Regions from separate parts of the Pilosibacter sp. NGB245 genome, predicted to be linked through region 2. Evidence: predicted binding sites of a transcription regulator. Region 2 holds the regulator's gene; each other region holds the start of a gene.

Region 1 (2,270 bases), 1.7 Mb from region 2:
CATGATCTTACGGAACAGGTCTTTCAGGTCTTCTACGCTGGCATCCTTCGGGTTGCCCGGCGCGCAGGCATCTGCATGTGCGGACTCCGCAAGGAACGGAAGGTCTTCCTCTTTGATCGCCTCAAGGACAGACGGAATTCCGACATCCGCGGAAAGCTTCTTGACAGCGTCAACAGCAGCTTTCCGGTATTCGTCCTGAGACATGGAATCAACATTTGCAACGCCCATTGCACGTGCGATCTCACGGTATTTCTCGCCGGTACATTCCTGATTATATTCCATAACGATCGGAAGCATCATTGCGCAGGCAACACCGTGCGGGGTATCATAGACAGCACCGAGTGTGTGTGCCATGGAGTGGGCGATACCAAGACCAACATTGGAGAAGCCCATACCGGCAATGTACTGACCGAGAGCCATTCCCTCGCGGCCTTCCTTTGTGTTTGCTACAGCACCGCGCAGAGATCTTGAGATGATCTCGATGGCTTTCAGATGGAACATATCGGTCATTTCCCAGGCAGCCTTTGTTGTATAGCCTTCGATGGCATGGGTCAGGGCATCCATACCTGTAGAAGCGGTAAGTCCCTTCGGCATGGAGGACATCATATCAGGGTCAACGATCGCAATGATCGGCATGTCATGCGGGTCAACGCATACAAATTTACGTTTTCTCTCGATATCGGTGATAACATAGTTGATCGTAACTTCGGCAGCAGTACCGGCTGTTGTCGGAACGGCGATGATCGGAACACACGGTTTTTTCGTCGGTGCAACACCCTCAAGACTTCTTACATCCTCAAATTCCGGGTTTGCGATGATGATGCCGATCGCTTTGGAGGTATCCATGGAGGAGCCGCCGCCGATGGCGATCAGGTAGTCAGCGCCGGATGCCTTAAAGGCTTCAACACCGTGCTGGACATTCTGGATCGTCGGGTTTGCTTTAATATCGGAGTAGAGCTCGTAGTCAAGACCGTTTGCGGTCAGAATGTCGGTTACTTTGGCGGTAACCTTGAATTTTACGAGATCCGGGTCGGAACATACGAACGCCTTTTTAAAGCCGTGGGCTTTTGCCTCGTTCGCGATCTTCTGAATCGCGCCTGCTCCGTGATAAGATGTCTGATTTAACATAATACGATTTGCCATGATAAAAAACTCCTTCCATGAATACTTGAACTCAAAAGCTTTCTGTGCCTTTGTTATTATATTAACAAATCCGAAGGGCAAAAAGAAAGTTACAGAAAAGGCCAAGTGTAACACTTCAAGGAAAATCGACATATTGCAAAAGAAAGATATGGAAAAATTGTGCAAAATAACAATAGATCAGGACAGCAGATGAAGCTCAAGAAACAGATCCCGCAATGCTGCCGGCATCGCGCGGACGAGAAGCCCGGCAAACTGGGACGGGGTCAGGTCCATGCCACCGAGAACCCACTTTACGGTCATGGTGATCGAGCCCTGACAGTACATTTCCAGAAGAAAATGGATCTCAGGGCTGGCCGGTCTGCCGCTTTTTTCCCGGATCAGATTTTCATAAAAGGCGAGGATCAGCTTAAAATCATGCTCCCGCAGGGAATTCTGCCTGTCATAGCGGAATGCGGCGGCAAAAAATGCCTTTTCCTCCTGAATATATGTAAATTTTTTCTCCAGGCTGTCAAGGACCGTGGTCCCGCGGCCCATATGTTCAAAGGAGCGGGCGAGGAGCTTGTCGAAATACCAGTTGATCAGGTCATATTTATCAAGAAAATTCCGGTAAAAGGTCTGGCGGGTGACGCCGCAGCGCTCTGTGATCTGGCGGACAGTGATCGCATCGACCGGAGTTGTCTTTATGCATTCCTTCATGGCTGCGGCGAGACGGTATTTTGTTTTTTCCCCCTTCATGGCAGGCGCGCTGGATTCGATCATTAAAAGCTCCTTTCTCCGGTATCGCGGCCGGTGCTATCGTATTCAGTAAATTCTATCATATTTTTCCCAAGGGAGAAAGTCTTTTTGCTCCGGTTAGCTCCTTCTTCAGATATCATCGGGAAGCGTTCAAAAAAACCCCGTATTATCCGCGATCGAGTCACGCGGATGATACGGGGTTTTTGCTATACCTGAATTAGCTTCAGATGGCTGATACCGAAGGCAGACCGATTTTTATGAGAGACCGATCAAAACGGCAAGGATCACAGCGATGGATCCGAAAGTAAACAGGACAGCCTGGAATTTGATCTGGAATTTTGCCCATTTGCCCCAGTCGAGCTTTGCTGCGGCCAGCGCGCCTAAGAGGCAGC
Region 2 (2,270 bases):
ACCGGGATCCCCAGCCTTTTCACGATATTTAACTGGGCTTCCAGCTCTTCGCTCCCTTTTCCGTCCCGTCCCGGGAACAGGATCTTCACATCATATCCCTTTAAGAACAGCATCCTGGCGGCGGCCACTCCGTCTGCCCCGTTATTTCCAAAACCGCAGACGGACCAGACTGTCTCTGCCTGTTCTCTCTTAAGGATCTCTTCCGCTTTCTCCGCAACGGCAAGAGCCGCCCGCTCCATCAGCACCAGGGACGGGATCCCGTACCCCCTGATGGACCTGGTGTCAAACGCTTTCATTTCTTTTCCGCTCAGAACTGCTTTCATCCGGCATCCCCCTCTCCGACGGCAAACGCCATCGCATGGTCCTTCGTGTCAGAGATCGACACTTGAATCGTCCTGATCCCGAGCTCCTCCGCCTTCATCTCTGCTCCCGCATGAAGTTCGACATACGGCTTTCCAAGCGGGTCCCTTAAGACCTCCACATGGACCGGCATAAAGTCCCGGAATCCCGTTCCAAACACCTTCGCTACTGCTTCTTTAACCGCAAAAGTGCCGGCAAGGACCCGGGGATCACCCTTTGCCTGCCGGCGCTCGCGCTCGGTATAGATACGCGTCAAAAAAGCCTCTTTTTCACAGGCTTTTTTCACACGCTCAATTTCGATCAAATCACAGCCAACTCCAATCAACATGTCTCATTGGTTCCCGTCTGTTCTGCTTTTTCCTTTGCTTTCCGCTCCCGCTCATCCTGCATGCTGCAGACACGGTAGGAAAGACGCATTAGGCTCTCGGAAAGATGTACATTCTCAACGACTACATCATCCGGCACATTTAAGTCTGTATGGGCAAAATTCCAGATCGCCTTGATCCCGGCTTTTACCAGGCGCTCCGCGATCTCCGGTGCTTTGGACTTCGGGATCGTGAGAGCCGCGATCTGTACTTCATTGTCGACAATAAACTGCTCCAGGTCATCGATCCCGCGGATCTCGACTCCGCGGACCACAAGACCGATCAGGCGCGGGTTGATATCGAACATTCCCTTGATCATAAAGCCGCGCTTCTCAAAATTTGTATAGTTGGCGATCGCCTGACCTAAGTTTCCGGCACCGATGATAATGAGGTTGTGCTGTCTGTCGATCCCCAGGATCCTCGCGATCTCGGTGTAGAGATATTTCACATTGTATCCGTATCCCTGCTGTCCAAAGCCGCCGAAATTGTTAAGATCCTGACGGATCTGGGACGCTGTCACCTTCATTCTGGCACTCAGTTCGTTGGAAGAGATCCTCTCGATCCCCTCCTCCATCAGTTCGCCCAGATATCTGTAATAACGCGGAAGTCTTGAGATTACCGCCTTTGAGATCTGTCTCTCGTCTGTCATTTTCTAGTTCCACCTTCTCAGTATAACGCTGTCTTTTATTATACCTATATCTATATTATTTGTCAAATCTTTGTCAGTAAAATGCGCAAACTGCCCAGACGGAAAAATGCCCCGCCCGAAATCTCCCCAGACCGGACGAAGCATTTTCCTTTGAGTATGTCTGTATTCGTAAGCATTCAATCCTGCATTCCCACAGGGCCGAGAGCTCACTCTGTATAAAAGCCTGCCCCTTTTGCAGCGCGGGCTGTTAGACAGTCATGATCATTCTGCAAGTTCTTCCCACTTTTCATAGAGAACTTCCAGTTTTCCTGCGATCTCCTCTTTTTCCTTGTTTAACTCCATGAGTTTCGCAACGTCGGAGAATACGCTCTCATCGCAGAGGAGGCCGTCGATCTCCCCGTCTCTTGTCTCCAGCTTGTGGATCTCATCCTCGACCTTCTTTAAATCGTTCTGGCGTTTTCTCTGGCGGGCCTGTTCTTCCTTCTGAGCCTTCCAGTCGAGCTTTCCGCCGGCATCCGCTGCCGGATTCTCCACAGCCTTTCCGGCAGTCTCCGCCGCCGCTCCTGTCTTCGACGCGCCGAATCCGACGATCCCGCCGGCACTCTCCGGCGCCTCGTTTCCGAAATGGGCCGTCATCATCGCGTCATGTTTTTCCAGATAATAATCGTAATTTCCGATATAATTCATCATCCGCTTTCCGGTGAGATCCAGGATCCTCGTCGCGGTCTTGTTGATAAAATAACGGTCATGGGAGACATAGAGCACAGTTCCGCCGTAGTGGCTCAGCGCGTTCTCCAGAATCTCCTTCGATGTGATATCCAGATGGTTTGTCGGCTCATCGAGGATCAGGAAGTTCGCCTCGGAGAGCATGAGCTTTGCAAGCGACACACGTCCTC
Region 3 (2,270 bases), 1.3 Mb from region 2:
TCTCATGAAGAAGTGTAACGAGAATACGGCATCCGGAAGCTCCTACCGGGTGTCCGAGAGCGATCGCGCCGCCGTTCGGGTTTAACTTGTTAAGGTCAAAGCCAAGCTCCTTACCTACTGCTACAGACTGTGCAGCGAATGCCTCATTAGCCTCGATGATATCGAAGTCTTTGATCTCCATGCCTGTTCTCTTAAGAACTTTTCTTGTAGCTGCAACCGGTCCGATACCCATGATCTTCGGATCTACGCCGCCGAGAGCACCGGCAACCCATGTAGCCATCGGCTTAACACCGAGCTCTTTAGCTTTCTCTTCGCTCATAACAACAACTGCTGCTGCACCGTCGTTGATTCCTGAAGAATTACCAGCTGTAACTAAGCCGCCGTCTTTCTTGAATGCCGGTTTTAACTTACCGAGAGTCTCAACCGTTGTTCCGTGACGCGGGCCTTCATCTGTATCTACGATAACTGTCTCTTTTTTCTTCTTGACTTCTACCGGAACGATCTCGTCCTTGAATGCGCCGGACTTCTGAGCAGCCTCTGCCTTCTGCTGGCTTACTGCAGCGAACTTGTCCAGTTCTTCTCTTGTAAGACCCCACTGATCGCAGATGTTCTCAGCTGTGATACCCATGTGGTAGTTGTTGAATGCATCCCAGAGAGCATCGTTAACCATTGTATCAACTAATGTAGCATTGCCCATACGGTATCCGTAACGGCCCTTCATCATAGCATACGGAGCCATGGACATGTTCTCCATACCACCTGCAACAACGATATCAGCGTCACCGGAAAGGATCATCTCAGCAGCCATGTTGACAGCCTCAAGACCGGAACCGCATACAACATTGATCGTAACAGCCGGAACCTCGATCGGGAGACCAGCTTTTAATGTAGCCTGACGTGCTACGTTCTGTCCCTGACCAGCCTGGATTACGCAGCCCATGTAAACCTGGTCAACAGCTTCCGGAGCAACTCCTGCTCTCTTTAAAGCCTCTTTGATTACGATTGCGCCAAGTTCCGGAGCCGGTACTGTGCTTAATTCGCCACCCATTGTTCCGATTGCCGTACGGCATGCACCTGCAAGTACAACTTTCTTTGCCATTTTCTTTTCCTCCTCATCATACCGCTGCCAAGCTCTACACCATATATTTTTCCATAAGCAAGGCAGTATATTATGTATAACTAATCATATCACCAAACCGTTTTGCTGTCAAATCATTATCAAAAGCTTTTTATATATTTTTTCTAAACAAATTAGGAACTTTACTCTTCATTTCGTACAAAAGTTACTTTTATGCTCTGACGCGTCACTTTCTGTTTTTGTCATGTTTTACCATTTCTTTCTATTCCTTTTTCACCGGATTTCTTGACCTTGCCGGCAGATAATGATAAAATAATGTCAGAGTTTAGCCCCGGATCCTATGATCCCGGCAAAGTTCTGAGATGCAGTAATATTTTTATGGTTACAAAGAGAGGGTATTAAAATGGATTTCAAACAGATGTATCAGGAAAAGCTGGTTTCCGCTGAGAAAGCAGCTTCCGTTATCAAATCCGGTGACTGGGTCGATTACGGCTGGACAACAGCAACTCCGATCGCAGTCGATAAGGAAATCGCAAAAAGACTTCCGGAATTAACTGACGTAAACTTCCGCGGCGGTATCTTAATGTGGGTACCGGAGATCTTCAAGATCGAGAACCCGGCTGAACATATGACATGGAACTCCTGGCATATGAGCGGGATCGAGAGAAAAGCGATCGCACAGGGCTTCTGCTACTACGCTCCGCTCCGTTACTCCGAGCTTCCGAGATATTACAGAGAATCCCAGAACAAGCCGGATGTCGCTGTCTTCCAGGTTTCCCCGATGGACGAGCACGGCTTCTTCAACTTCGGACCGAACGCATCCCATATGGCTGCTGTCTGCGAGACCTCCAAGGTCGTTATCGTGGAAGTAAATGAAAATATGCCGGTATGCTTCGGCGGTACTGAGGAAGGTGTTCATATCTCCCACGTTGACATGATCGTAGAAGGTGACAACCCGGCGATCGCTGAGATGGGCGGCGCTGCAGCTGCAAGCGATGTCGATGAAGCAGTTGCAAAGCTGATCCTTGAGGAGATCCCGGACGGAGCATGCTTACAGCTCGGTATCGGCGGAATGCCGAACGCAGTCGGTGCTCTGATCGCAAAATCCGACTTAAAGGATCTCGGTGTGCACACAGAGATGTACGTTGACGCTTTCGTTGATATCGCAAACGCAGGAAAGATCACCGGCGCG

The links. The regulator Rex, encoded in region 2, represses fermentation and respiration genes when NADH is low (regulators of the CRP and FNR family bind a similar motif). The targets are predictions, from matches to a motif close to ATTGTTAANNNNTTAACAAT.
Region 1: the regulator Rex is predicted to act here: its motif matches at 1,193-1,212, upstream of fucO (lactaldehyde reductase).
Region 3: the regulator Rex is predicted to act here: its motif matches at 1,204-1,223, upstream of ACXMYH_RS12435 (acetyl-CoA C-acetyltransferase).

Annotation. Positions count from the first base shown of each region.
Region 1 is NZ_CM171584.1:3,211,860-3,214,129, reverse strand. Features, by position in the region: gene fucO (lactaldehyde reductase) at 1-1,143, opposite strand, end outside; gene ACXMYH_RS14320 (TetR/AcrR family transcriptional regulator C-terminal domain-containing protein) at 1,321-1,902, opposite strand; gene yfcC (putative basic amino acid antiporter YfcC) at 2,134-2,270, opposite strand, start outside.
Region 2 is NZ_CM171584.1:1,486,619-1,488,888, reverse strand. Features, by position in the region: gene ACXMYH_RS06800 (NAD(P)H-hydrate dehydratase) at 1-323, opposite strand, end outside; gene acpS (holo-ACP synthase) at 320-664, opposite strand; gene ACXMYH_RS06790 (redox-sensing transcriptional repressor Rex) at 682-1,374, opposite strand; gene abc-f (ribosomal protection-like ABC-F family protein) at 1,636-2,270, opposite strand, start outside.
Region 3 is NZ_CM171584.1:2,789,129-2,791,398, forward strand. Features, by position in the region: gene ACXMYH_RS12435 (acetyl-CoA C-acetyltransferase) at 1-1,099, opposite strand, end outside; gene ACXMYH_RS12440 (butyryl-CoA:acetate CoA-transferase) at 1,482-2,270, shown strand, end outside.